3 regions of the Promicromonospora sp. NPDC019610 genome follow, and region 1 is predicted to be linked to each of the others. Evidence: predicted binding sites of a transcription regulator. Region 1 holds the regulator's gene; each other region holds the start of a gene.
The links. Region 1 encodes LexA, which represses DNA repair genes until DNA is damaged. Its sites were predicted from a motif close to TCGAACANNTGTTCGA; they were not measured.

Region 1 (4,414 bases):
CTGCCGTTGCTCCGGAGGGTCTCCTCGACCCGCTGCGCCAGGATCGCCAGGTCGTCGTCGCTGACGGGGCGGCCCTGGCAGGCCTTGCGCACCCCGGCGGCGACCTTGTCGCGGCTGAACGGCTCGGTCGCGCCGGAACGCTTGACCACCGACAGGCTCGCCGTCTCGACGGTCGTGAACCGCCGGTTGCAGTTCGGGCACTGCCGCCTGCGCCGGATCGACAGGCCGTCGTCGGCGGTCCGCGAGTCCACCACGCGCGAGTCGGCGTGGCGACAGAACGGGCAGTGCATGCTGACTCCTGCGTGGTCGGCCACGGACCGGAGACATCCGGTCGCGCCCCGACCGTAAGCGGGCAAACCACCCCCATGCAACATCGCCGCAACATTTGACGGCGAATCGTGGCCTCCGTCCACTTCGTCGGGGCGTCCGGCCACTTTTCGAGGGCCTTCCGGTCAGTCCTTCGGGAGCAGGAGGAGCTCGCCGACCCGCACGGTGCCCGACGTCATCTCGTTGAGGTCCTGCAGGCGCGCGACCGCCTGCCGCACGTCCTCCCCGGGCTTCGCGATCTGCTCGGCGAAGCCCCAGAGCGTCTCCCCCGGCTGCACGGCGTGCACCCGGACCTCCGTGGGTTCGCCCGGCGAGCTCGCCACGGCGGTCGCTCCCCACGTGGCCATCGGGGCGACCACGAGCATCGCCAGCAGCACCAGCACGAAGCGGCCGCGCCGGGTGAGCCGCAGCCCGGCGAGACCGAGCCGGTCGGCGACCGTGCGCGGGCCGCGGGGCGTGTACGAGTGAGCGGGACGGGGCCGGGGCGGCGCGGGCACCCGGCCCGGGGTGTACGCCGGTCCCGGCCGATAGGCCCGGGCCGCGCCCGATCCGGACACCGTCGCATACGCCGGCCCGTACGCCGGGGTGTACTGCCGCAGCGGGATCACGTCCCCCATGGCCCCTCCTCGTAAGGTGACTCGAACTCTTGTCCGTCATACACACGTTCGTCGAACGCTCGTACCATTGTGTAGCACGGGACACCGTAGAAGTCGAGACGCGCTCGAACATTCGTTTGAGCCGAGCACATTTGTGATCTAGAGTGGGCAGCGCACAGGAGAACATTTGTCGGAACGGGAGGGGCACGGGCATGACGGGACGGGACGGGACCAGCGACACGAGAGCCGTCGACACGGCACTCTCGGGTGTCGCCACGTTGGACGCGCCGGGCGACGGGGCGGTCGCCGACGTGCACGCGATCTCGCCGGCAGACCGCCTCACCGAGCGGCAGCGCCTTGTGCTGGACACGATTCGGCAGTCGTTCGAGACGCGCGGATACCCGCCGTCGATGCGTGAGATCGGCGAGGCCGTCGGGCTGGCCAGCCCGTCGAGCGTCAAGCACCAGCTCCAGATGCTGGAGAAGAAGGGCTTCCTGCGCCGCGACCCCAACCGGCCGCGCGCCATGGAGCTCGTCGAGCCCCTGGCCGAGCAGGTCGAGAAGCCGACGCGCGGCGAGATCCACTGGCCCGAGCCGCGGCGCAGCGGCCAGGTCCACTGGGGCGGTTCGGTGCCGGACGACGCGAGCACCCCGCCGCCGTCGTACGTGCCGCTCGTCGGTCGCATCGCGGCCGGTGGCCCGATCCTCGCCGAGCAGGTCGTCGAGGACGTCTTCCCGCTCCCCCGCCAGCTCGTCGGTGACGGCGAGCTGTTCCTCCTCAAGGTCGCGGGCGACTCGATGGTCGACGCCGCGATCTGCGACGGGGACTGGGTCGTGGTGCGCCGCCAGAACGTGGCCGAGCAGGGCGAGATCGTCGCCGCCATGATCGACGGCGAGGCCACGGTCAAGACCTTCAAGCAGACCGACGGGCACGTGCTGCTGCTGCCGCAGAACCCGGCCTACGAGCCCATCCCGGGTGACGAGGCGCAGATCCTGGGTCGTGTCGTCGCGGTGCTGCGCAGCCTCTGAGGTCTCGACAGGCTTCGAGACGAGCACAGGCCCGACCACCGGCTCACGGTGGTCGGGCCTGTGCCGTTGCTGCTAGAACCCGAAACGCCGCTGCACCGCGCGCACGCTGTCGGCCGACGCGCGCAGCCCGGCCAGCTCGTCGTCCGACATCGGCACCTGCACGGTGCTCGTGACACCCCGCCGGTCCACGAGGGACGGCACCGACAGGCACACGTCGCTGATGCCGTGGTAGTCGTCCAGCAGCGAGGACACCGGCATGATCCGGCGCTCGTCCTTGAGCACCGCCTCGATGATGCGGGTCGCGGCCAGGCCCACGGCGTAGTTCGTGGCGCCCTTGCCCGCGATGATCCGGTAGGCCGAGTCGACCACCTCGCGGTGCACCTCCGCGCGCACCGCGGCGTCCAGGGGCGCGGCGCCGCCGACCGGCACCCAGTCGAGCAGCGGCACGCCGCCGATCGACGCGGAGCTCCACAGCGCGATCTCCGAGTCGCCGTGCTCGCCGGCGATGTAGGCGTGCACGTTCCCGACGGCGACCCCGCACCGTTCCGCGAGCACGACGCGGAGCCGCGACGAGTCGAGCACGGTGCCGCTGCCGAAGAGCCGCTCGCGCGGCAGCCCCGAGATCTTGAGCGCCGCGTAGGTCACCACGTCCACGGGGTTGGTCACCATGAGGTAGGTCGCGTCGGGCGCCACCTCGACCAGGCCCGGCAGGATGGTGCGCATCAGCCCGATCGTCGCCTCCGCGAGGTCGACGCGGCTCTGTCCCGGTTTCTGCTTGGCGCCCGCCGTGACCACTACGACGTCGGCCCCCTCGCACACCGCCGGGTCGTCCGAGCCGATCACGTGCGCCTGCGACGTGAACATCAGCCCGTGCTGCAGGTCGAGCACCTCGGCGTCGACCTTCTGCCGGTCGATGTCGAGCAGGGCGATGGTGCGGGCCGAGCCGCGAGTGAGCGCCGCGAAGGCGAGCGTCGATCCCACGGCCCCCGCACCCACCACGGCGATCTTGGTGGTGCGGGACCCGGCGGGCTGGGCTGCGGTGACGTCCGAAGGGGCTGCCATGCCCTCAGGCTATGTGTCGAGCCTGGCGAGCGCGGCGCGGACCAGCTTCGGGTCGGTGGTGGGCCAGAACCCGGGCATCGACCGGGTGAGGAACGACGCGTACCGCGCCGTCGCGAGCCGTGGGTCGAGGACCGCCACGACGCCCCGGTCGTCCATGCTGCGCACCAGGCGTCCCGCGCCCTGCGCGAGCAGGAGCGCCGCGTGCTGCGCCGAGACCGCCATGAACCCGTTGCCGCCCGCCTGCTCGACGGCGCGGGCGCGCGCCGCCTTGACCGGGTCGTCGGGGCGCGGGAACGGGATGCGGTCGATGAGCACGAGCTGGTTGGACGGCCCCGGCACGTCGACGCCCTGCCACAGGGACAGCGTGCCGAACAGGCACGTGGCAGGGTCCTCGGCGAACTCACGCACGAGGGTGGGGAGCTGGTCGTCACCCTGCGCCAGGATCGGGAAGTCCAGGCGCTCCCGCATCGCCTCCGCCGCGGCGTTCGCGGCGCGCCGCGACGAGAACAGCCCGAGCGTGCGGCCGCCGGCAGCGGTGATGAGCTCGGCGATCTCGTCGAGCTGCGCCTCCGTGGTCGGCTCGCGGCCGGGAGCGGGCAGGTGCCGCGCGATGTAGAGGATGCCCTGCTTGGGGTAGTCGAACGGGCTGCCGGCGTCGAGGCCCTGCCACGGCGGGGCGTCCGCTCCGTTGAGGCCGAGCGTGCCGGCGACGGCGTCGAAGGTGCCGCCCAGCGCCAGCGTCGCCGAGGTGAAGACCCCCGTCGACTCGCCCAGCAGGTGCGTGCGGATCAGGCCGGCCACGTGCAGCGGGGCGGCGTGCAGCCGCGTCACGTTGTCGCCGAACCCGCCCCAGCCGTTGTCCGGACGCGAGCACCACAGCACGTCCGCGGTCGTGTCCTGCGCCGCCATGCGCTCGGCCGTCTCGAAGAGCTGGAGCATGGCGCCCTGGGCCATCTTCAGTCCCGGGTCGGGCTGGCCGGCGTCCTTGCCCGGGGCGCCCTTGCCACCCTCGGGCTTGAGCGTGCTCAGCACCTCGCGCGCGGCATCGCGCACCGCGCCGACGGCCAGGCGCAGCTCGTCAGGCAGGCCGTTCGGGAACCGCTCGGCGGGCGCGGTGACCAGCAGGGTGCCGAGGCTCTGCGCCGCCGCGTCCAGGGTGTCGGTGTTGGTGCCCGCGTGCCGCCGGGCCAGCCGCGCCGCGCTCTCCACCGACGCCATGGACAGGTCCACGGTGGCCGACGACGTCACGCGGTCGGTGAGCTCGTGCGCCTCGTCGACCACCACGACGTCGTGCTCCGGCAGCACACCCGGGCTGCCCGTGGCCGCGATGCCGAGCATCGCGTGGTTGGTGACCACCACGTCCGCCTCGCGGGCGGCGGCCCGGGCCTTGTCCGGGAAGCA
Region 2 (4,414 bases), on a different contig from region 1:
GGTGACGAAGGCGTCGGGGTTGCGCACGTCGGGCGCCTGCGCGACGCGCGTCAGCGCCTCCTGCACCACGTCCTCGGCCTCGGCCACGCTGCCCAGCATCCGGTAGGCGACGGCGAACGAGAGCGGCCGCAGCCGGCCGAGCGCGGCGTCGTCCAGGTAGGTGCCGGTCCCTGGAGCGGTGTCGGACGCGGTGTCGGGCGGCGTCGTGCCGGTTGTCGCGGCGGACGGCGAGGTCGGGGGCTCGGTCATGCGGACATGCTCTCGCGTCATACCCCTCTGACGGTACGGGGGCGGCAGACGTGACACCTCCGCGCCGGACAGGGGCAGGAGTAGGAGCCGCGACGGGGACAACAGGGGCAGGAGCAGGGACGGGGACGGGGACAGGGCAGACGTCGGGACGACGCGTGAGCCCTGGTCACAGGGTGCGTACGCTGGCGCGCGTGAGAACAACTGCGCTTGTCGTGCGCTTCCTGCTCGAGCTCGCACTCGCCGCGGGCGCGGGCTACGCCGCCTGGAACCTCGCCGACGGCGCATGGCGCGTCGCCGCCGTCCTCCTCGCGCCGGCCGTCGTGATCGCCCTCTGGGCGTCATTCCTCTCGCCGAAGGCACCCGTGTCTATCCCGGCATGGGCACAGGTCGTCCTGGAGGCGGCCCTCTTCGGCGGCGTCGGGTACCTGTGCTGGCGCGCGGGAGCCTCCTCCGCCGGCGTGGCGCTCGCGGCCGTGTGGGCGGTCGACCGGTTGGTGCTGTGGCTGACCCGCAACCAGCGCAGCGTGCTGGAGCCCGAGCGCGACCCCGGGCCGCGCCGGGCCAGCTGAGGCGTGGGCGCCGGGGCGCTGAGTGCGACCCCCGGAGGGGGCGGCGGCGCGACGTGACGGCTCGACGCGACCGCTCAGCGTGACCGCATGGCGTCGATCTCGTCGCGGCGGAACAGCACGAGGCGGTCCAGGACGTCGTCCGGCAGCGGCTGGTCCGGTGTGAACCGCACGGTGCCCTTCGACGTCGAGAAGTCGGTCAGGTCGGGCGCGAGCGCGTCGATCGCGGGCGGGCTGAATGGGTGCAGCCCGATGTGCTTCGCGGTGGCACGCGCCGAGACCAGCGGGCTGCCCCGGTAGCGCAGGGCGGCCATGCCGTAGCTCATGCCCTCCTCGGCGTCCGGCACGAGCTCCAGCGCCCGCGCCCGCACGTGCTCGACGGCGTCCTTGGCCGGCCCGTCGAGGCCGGCGATGTACTCGGTGAACTCACCCATGAGCACAGCCTCGCGAGGTCGGGCGGGTTCCGCGGGGGCAAGCGGATCCTGAGTTTGTTCTCACCGGGTCCGGTCCCTTCTGCTGAGTGGTGACGAGCCTCTGCAGCGTGGCTCTCGGGCCAGCGTATGCCGCGCCGGGCTTGATGAAGAGTTATCCACAGATTACAAGTGCACCTCGCGGTGCGTATAAATGTTCGAGATAATGGTGTCAGGCGGACAACGAGGGCAGGGGGTGGCATCGGTGGACTCGATGGAGGGAACGGGCTTTGAGGGTGCGCCCTTAGCGGGTGCGGGTGGCGTGGCGTCGTTGGAGCAGGTGTTGGACCGGATCGAGGCCGCGGTGGGGGAGCTGGCGGGTCTGGTCGCTCCGGAGGTCCTGGAGGGTTGGGGCGCTCCGACGATCACCCGGTTGATGCAGGCCCATACGAGGATCCGTAAGGTGACCGCTCGCCTGGAGGGTGTGCGGTTCACGGTGTTGCCGCGGATCGAGGACGACGGTTCCTGGCGTAGCGGTGGCATGTCGCGCACGTTCGCGTCGTGGTTGCGGTTGCGCGAGGGTGTCTCGGCGTCTACGGCGCGGAAGGATGTGACGACGGCGCGTCGGTTGGCGCAGGCTCTCCCGGGGACGCGTGAGCGTCTGGTCGCGGGCACTCTGGGTGTGGACCATGCGCGGGTGATGGCGGAGGTCGCGCCGACGAGCCGGACCCGGCAGGACGCGTTGGCGTGGTTGGTCGAGACCCGCACGGGGGAGGTGACGACGCCGGAGGTGTTCGTGGACATGGTCGCTGTGGATCTGCCGGACCCGGCTGACGACCCTGACGGTACCCACACCGCGACCGGTTCACGCAGGTGCTGGCTGAGGCGATCGCCGCGGGGACCCTGGTGACGGGGGAGGCCCTGGTGCTGCGTGAGGCGCCGGTGTTGAACGCGGATCAGTTCCGGGTGGTGGCGCGCCGGTTCGCGACGGTGACGGACCCGGACACGGACGACGTCGACGATGACAAGGCGGCCCGGGGTGAGTTCTTGGACGTGTCCAAGACGTTGGGTGGGTTTCATGTCGCGGGGTTCTTGACCGATGAGCACGGTCTGCTGCTGACGGCGGCGGTCACGGCGCTGGTCGGTGCCCCGGCCGCGGGGGACGACCGCACCCCAGGGCAGCGTCGTGCGCAGGGTCTGGCGGACCTGGCCCGTCTGACCCTGGACATGAACGCTGTGTCTCCGGGCGCGGCGATCGCGCCGCATCTGAACGTGACAGTGTCGTGGTCGGAGCTGGTCGCTCAGGTCACTCGTACGCGTGCGGGGTTGTGCCTGACCTGCGGGCAGGCCGTCCCGGGCCGGTCGGGCGCAGCAACGGTGGGTGGATCGAACGTGGTCGTGGCGGGGTTGGGCGGGTCGCGCCCGGGAGCGTCGAGCACCGGCGTGCCGGGTTCTGGTGTGCCGGGTGGTGGTGTGTCGGGTGGTGGTGGTGTCGGTGGTGCTGGTGCATCGGGACCGCCCGGCGACCTCACCAGCGTGGGTGCTGGGCCCGGTGCGGGTCCTGGTCCTGGCCTGTTGGGTGCAGGTGGTGGGGTGTTCACGGAGTCCGGTGGTCGGATCCCGCGGGGCTTGTTGCGCCGGTTGGCGTGTGACAGTGCGGTCACCCGGGTGGTGTTCGGTGCGGACGGCGCGGTGCTGGACGTCGGTCGTGCGCAGCGGACGGTGTCGGGGCAGATGCGGCGTGGGGTGATCGCTCGGGATGGGCATTGTGTGTTCCCGGGGTGTGATCAGCCGCCGTCGCGGTGCGAGGTTCATCATGCGGTGACGCACTGGGCCCAGGGTGGTGGCACGTCGGTAGCCAACAGTGCATTGTTGTGCTGGTTCCACCACCAGCTCGTCGACGCCCGCGGGATCACCATGTCCTGGGCGGGCAAGCCCACCCCCGGGAACGCCGCGGGTGCGCTGGTCGAGACGGGGTGGGTCTTCACTGATCCGCGGGGTCACCGCATCCGAGTCCCCGAACCCATCGACCCACCCGCCGCACCACCAGCCACCGCCACGCCACCAGCCACCGCCGCATGATGCCCACGACCTCCACGGCCACGGCCGCTGTCACCACCAGCGGCCGTGGCTCGATCACCGGCGCCGCGGGCCAGGAGCGCGCCGCTGCCGATTCACGGCACGGCCTGCGGAACTGCGACGCGGGTCCTGCCCGCGAGCGCGAGCGCGGCCGCCGCCAGCAGCCCCGTGAGCCCCAGCACGACGGCGTAGGCGGGCAGCCCGGCGACGTCGTACAGGGTCCAGAGCAGGGCGCCGGTCGCGGACGACGCGACGGCGGCCGCGACGGCGTCGGCCACCTGCAGGGCGGACGACGCCGAGCCCTGCTCGTGCGGCGGCGCCAGCTCCAGCGTGAGGACCGACAGCGTCGGGTACACCAGACCCATCCCGCTGCCCGAGAGCACCCAGAACGCCATGCCGACCCCGGCCGGCACGTCCGGGAGCACGAGCATCGCCGCGCCGACCATCCCGAGGGCGAGCAGGCCGCCGCCCAGCCGCACGTACCCGGCGTGGCTGAGGCGCAGCAGGTTGCGCCCGCGCACCCACGACGCCGCGGACCAGCCCAGCGCCCCGACCGTCAGGATCAGCCCGGCGCCGCCGGGGCTCAGGTGCCGCTCGTGCACCAGGAGGAGCGGCAGCAGCACCTCGGCACCCGTGAACGCCGCCGACACCAGTGCCCGCACCGACACGACGGCGGGCAGCCCGCGTCCGGCACGCAGGACGGACAGGGCCAGGCGCAGCACGTGCCGCAGCGGTCGATCGGCGTGCCCGACGTCGGAGGACGGGCCGGCGCCGGCGGGAGCCTCGGCGACGCCGCCGTGGTCCGGCGCACGCTCGTCGTCGGACCCCCGACCCGCGCCCTGCGCCGCCGTCAGCCCGGGGCGCATCAGGATCGCAGCCGGGACGGTGAGGGCCGCCGCGCCGAGGAAGACCCAGCGCCAGCCGAGGTGGTCGACGACGAGCCCCGCCAGCCCCGGGCCCACGATCGCGGGTACGACCCACGCGGCGGCGAACGCCGAGAAGACGGCCGGACGTCGTTCCGCCACGAAGACGCGTGCCACCAGCACGTACAGCGCGACGCCGAAGAGCCCGCTGCCGACGCCCTGGACCGCGCGTCCGGCGATCAGCGCG
Region 3 (4,414 bases), on a different contig from region 1:
CCTGTGCGTGGGCGGCGGCGCCGCATGGGCCTTCTGGGCCGACGGCGGGCTCGCCGCCGGTCCAGGAGGCCCGATCACTGCCGGCGTCCTGCCGGCCGCGGACACGGTCTGCACCGATACCGACGGTCAGCTGTTCGAGACGGCGCAGGTGACGTGGCCGGAGGTCAGCGCGCCCCGTGCGCTCGACTACACCGCGACGATCAACGACGAGCCGGTGGCGGTCACGGACAACGGGACGACCCGGGCCGTCGTGATCGACCAGACGGTCCTGGAGCAGCTCTTCGGCGGCTTGGCCGACGGCACCCTGACGGTCGAGGTGACGGGCTCGCTGCCCGGCACGGCCTGGACCGCGCCCGTCGCGACCGAGACGGTCCAGGCGGGCGTCGTCGTCCTGCCGCCGGGACTCACGCTGGAGTGCACCCCCTGACGTCCCTGCCAGGCAGGCCGCCGCCGTAAGATGGACGGTTGTGAGCAACCCGACCATCGGCGTCCTGGCCCTGCAGGGTGACGTCCGCGAGCACCTGGCCGCCCTCGAGTCCGTCGGCGCGCACGGCGTGACCGTGCGCCGTCCGGGGGAGCTGGCCGCGGTCGACGGGCTCGTGCTGCCCGGCGGCGAGTCCACGACGATCGACAAGCTGCTGCGCATCTTCGAGCTCCGCGACCTGCTGCAGGCCCGGATCAAGGAGGGCCTGCCGGTGTACGGCTCGTGCGCGGGCATGATCCTGCTCGCCGACCGGATCCTGGACGGGACCGCCGACCAGCAGACCGTCGGCGGCATGGACGTCGTCGTGCGGCGCAACGCGTTCGGCCGGCAGGTCGACTCGTTCGAGACCGACCTCGACTTCGCAGGGATCTCCGACGTCGACGACGGCGGCCCGGTGCGCACCGCGTTCATCCGTGCCCCGTGGATCGAGGAGGCCGGGCCTGAGGTCGAGGTGCTGTCCCGCATCCCGGCTGTGGATACGCAGGGCCGTCCTGTGGCGGCCGCCGGTAGGATTGTCGCAGCACGGCAGGGGTCGCTGCTCGCCACCGCCTTCCACCCCGAGATCACGGGGGACGCGCGCGTGCACGGGCTGTTCGTCAGCATGGTCGCGGGCGGCTGAGCGGGTTCCCTCGCCGTTCGTCAGCCAATTGATAAGAGCCATCGAAATGCAAGGAGTCAGGTAGAGGCATGTCAGGTCACTCCAAGTGGGCCACGACCAAGCACAAGAAGGCCGCGATCGACGCCAAGCGCGGCAAACTCTTCGCGAAGCTGATCAAGAACATCGAGGTCGCGGCGCGGACGGGCGGCGGCGACCTCGCCGGTAACCCGACGCTGTTCGACGCGGTCCAGAAGGCGAAGAAGTCGTCGGTCCCGAACGACAACATCGACCGCGCGCTGAAGCGCGGTTCGGGCGAGGGCGCCGACGCCGTCGACTACCAGACGATCATGTACGAGGGCTACGGCACCAACGGCATCGCCGTCCTGGTCGAGTGCCTCACCGACAACAAGAACCGGGCGGCCTCCGAGGTGCGCCTGGCGTTCTCCCGCAACGGCGGCAACCTCGCCGACCCGGGCTCGGTGTCGTACCTGTTCTCCCGCAAGGGCCTGATCGTGGTGCCGAAGGCCGACGGCGTGGGCGAGGACGAGGTCATGCTCGCCGCTCTCGACGCCGGCGCCGAGGACGTCACCGACCAGGGCGAGGTCATCGAGGTCCTCACCGAGGCGACCGACCTGGTGCCCGTGCGTACGGCCATCCAGGAGGCCGGCATCGAGTACGACTCGGCCGACGTGATCTTCCACCCCTCCATGCAGGTCGAGGTGGACGTGGAGGGTGCCCGCAAGATCATGCGCCTCATCGACGCGCTGGAGGACAGCGACGACGTGCAGAACGTCTACGCCAACTTCGACGCGAGCGACGAGGTCATGGCGGCGCTCGACGAGGAGGAGTAGGCACCTCCCGGCCGTGTCCGCCCGGGTGCCGGAACCGCACGTGAGAGGGTTTCTCCGTGCGCGTTCTCGGTGTTGATCCCGGTCTGACCAGGTGCGGCGTCGGCGTCGTCGACTCGCTGCCCGGGCGGCGGGCCCGGATGGTCGCCGTCGGCGTCATCCGCTCGGACGTGGACCTGTCCACGGACCTGCGACTGCTACGCATCGCGGAGGGCCTCGACGCGTGGCTCGACGAGCACGTGCCCGACGTGGTGGCGGTCGAGCGCGTCTTCGCGCAGCACAACGTCGGCACGGTGATGGGGACCGCCCAGGCGGCGGGCCTGGCCATGGTGGCCGCGGCCCGCCGCGGTGTGCCCGTCGCGCTGCACACCCCGTCGGAGGTCAAGGCGGCCGTGACCGGGTCGGGGCGCGCCGACAAGGCGCAGGTGACGACGATGATCACCCGCATCCTCGACCTCGACGAGGCCCCGCGGCCCGCCGACGCCGCCGACGCGCTCGCGCTCGCCGTCTGCCACCTGTGGCGCCCCGCCGGGGCCCTGCAGGGCGGCGACCGGCACGAGCTCACGCCCGCGCAGCGCGCCTGGGCCGCGGCCGAGCAGGCCGCCAAGCAGCACCCCCGCCGCTGACGGCGTGCCTCCCCGGAGGGCACCCCACGCTTGTTAGGCTCCTCGCACGAACGTTCGATACCGGAACATCCGGCGAGTGAACATCCAGCAAGGAGGGGGAGCCCGTGATCGCCTCGCTGACGGGGACCGTGGCCTACGTGAGCCTGGACCGCGCGGTGGTCGACGTCGGCGGCGTCGGCTACCTGGTGCACGCCACGCCCGCCACGCTGGCCGCGCTGCGCGTCGGCGAGACCGCCGGCGTCGCCACGAGCATGGTGGTCCGCGAGGACTCGATGACGCTGTACGGGTTCGGCGACCCCGACGAGCGGGACGTGTTCGAGGTGGTGCAGACCGTCTCCGGCGTCGGGCCGCGTCTGGCGCTCGCCATGCTCGCGGTGCACACCCCGGACGCCCTGCGCCGTGCCGTCGCCGGCGAGGACCTCGCCGCGCTGACCCGCGTCCCGGGCATCGGCCGCAAGGGCGCCCAGCGCATCGTGCTGGAGCTCGGCGACCGGCTCGGGCCGCCGTCCGGCACCGGCGTGGCGGAGCCCGCGCCCAGCGCCGCCGCTGGGGCCACCGACCACTCCGAGCGAGTCGTGGAGGCCCTCGCGGGCCTGGGCTGGCCCGCCAAGCAGGCCGACGACGCCGTGGCGAAGGTGCTCGCCGAGGCGGGCGCCGACACCGTGGCGGCCGACGAGGTCGCCTCGACGCTGCGCGCGGCCTTGCGTGTGCTGGGAGGCCACCGTGGCTGACGTCTCGACCGAGACGGAGGGCGGCGGCCGCATCGTCGCCCCGAGCGCCGACGAGATCGAGCGGGCCGCCGAGGCCGCGCTGCGCCCCAAGCGGCTCGACGACTTCGTGGGCCAGCGCGTGGTGCGCGACCAGCTCTCCCTGGTGCTGCAGGCCGCGATGGCGCGCGGCAACCCGCCCGACCACGTGCTCCTGTCCGGCCCGCCCGGCCTCGGCAAGACGACGCTGGCCATGATCATCGCGGGCGAGCTCGAGTCGCACCTGCGCCTGACCAGCGGGCCCGCCATCCAGCACGCGGGCGACCTCGCCGCCGTCCTGTCCTCCCTGGAGGAGGGCGACGTGCTGTTCATCGACGAGATCCACCGCCTCGCGCGTCCCGCCGAGGAGCTGCTCTACGTCGCCATGGAGGACTTCCGGGTCGACGTCGTGGTCGGCAAGGGCGCCGGGGCGTCCGCGATCCCGCTCGCGCTGCCGCGGTTCACCGTGGTCGGCGCCACCACGCGTTCCGGCCTGCTGCCCGCCCCGCTGCGCGACCGCTTCGGGTTCACCGGGCACATGGACTACTACTCGCCCCAGGAGCTGGAGCGGGTCATCCTGCGCTCCGCCGGCCTGCTCGGCGTGCACCTCGACCACGCCGCCGCGCACGAGATCGCCGGCCGCTCCCGTGGCACGCCCCGCATCGCGAACCGGCTGCTGCGCCGCGTGCGCGACTGGGCCCAGGTGCGCGGCGACGGCCGGCTCGACCTGAACGCCGCCCGGGCCGCCCTGGAGGTCTACGAGGTCGACCTCATCGGCCTCGACCGGCTCGACCGCGCCGTGCTCACCGCCCTGTGCACCCGGTTCGGCGGCGGACCCGTGGGCCTGTCCACGCTCGCCATGACCGTGGGGGAGGAGGCCGAGACCGTCGAGACCGTCGCCGAGCCCTACCTCGTGCGCGAGGGACTGGTCGGGCGCACCCCGCGCGGCCGCGTCGCGACCCTCGCCGCGTGGGAGCACCTGGGCCTCACGCCGCCCCCGCAGGCGACCGGCAGCACGGCCGGGACGACGACCGGCCCCGCGACCGGGACCACCGGCCCGGGAACTTTGCTCGACCCCTGACGTTGTCGTTGTGGCGCCCCCGCAGCGGGCA

Region 2: ACH45N_RS14805 (DUF222 domain-containing protein) is a predicted target of LexA. The motif match lies at 1,432-1,447, and genes of this name have one in related genera.
Region 3: ruvA (Holliday junction branch migration protein RuvA) is a predicted target of LexA. The motif match lies at 2,599-2,614, and genes of this name have one in related genera.

The regions. Positions count from the first base shown of each region.
Region 1 is NZ_JBIRXX010000001.1:2,340,796-2,345,209, reverse strand. Features, by position in the region: gene nrdR (transcriptional regulator NrdR) at 1-290, opposite strand, end outside; gene ACH45N_RS10440 (LysM peptidoglycan-binding domain-containing protein) at 453-944, opposite strand; gene lexA (transcriptional repressor LexA) at 1,136-1,951, shown strand; gene ACH45N_RS10430 (L-lactate dehydrogenase) at 2,024-3,013, opposite strand; gene ACH45N_RS10425 (ATP-dependent DNA helicase) at 3,023-4,414, opposite strand, start outside.
Region 2 is NZ_JBIRXX010000002.1:709,159-713,572, forward strand. Features, by position in the region: gene ACH45N_RS14790 (sigma-70 family RNA polymerase sigma factor) at 1-249, opposite strand, end outside; gene ACH45N_RS14795 (YrdB family protein) at 441-818, shown strand; gene ACH45N_RS14800 (iron chaperone) at 893-1,249, opposite strand; gene ACH45N_RS14805 (DUF222 domain-containing protein) at 1,500-2,135, shown strand; gene ACH45N_RS14810 (DUF222 domain-containing protein) at 2,099-3,307, shown strand; gene ACH45N_RS14815 (MFS transporter) at 3,400-4,414, opposite strand, start outside.
Region 3 is NZ_JBIRXX010000002.1:1,565,254-1,569,667, reverse strand. Features, by position in the region: gene ACH45N_RS18650 (hypothetical protein) at 1-427, shown strand, start outside; gene pdxT (pyridoxal 5'-phosphate synthase glutaminase subunit PdxT) at 468-1,103, shown strand; gene ACH45N_RS18640 (YebC/PmpR family DNA-binding transcriptional regulator) at 1,172-1,933, shown strand; gene ruvC (crossover junction endodeoxyribonuclease RuvC) at 1,990-2,556, shown strand; gene ruvA (Holliday junction branch migration protein RuvA) at 2,661-3,287, shown strand; gene ruvB (Holliday junction branch migration DNA helicase RuvB) at 3,280-4,383, shown strand.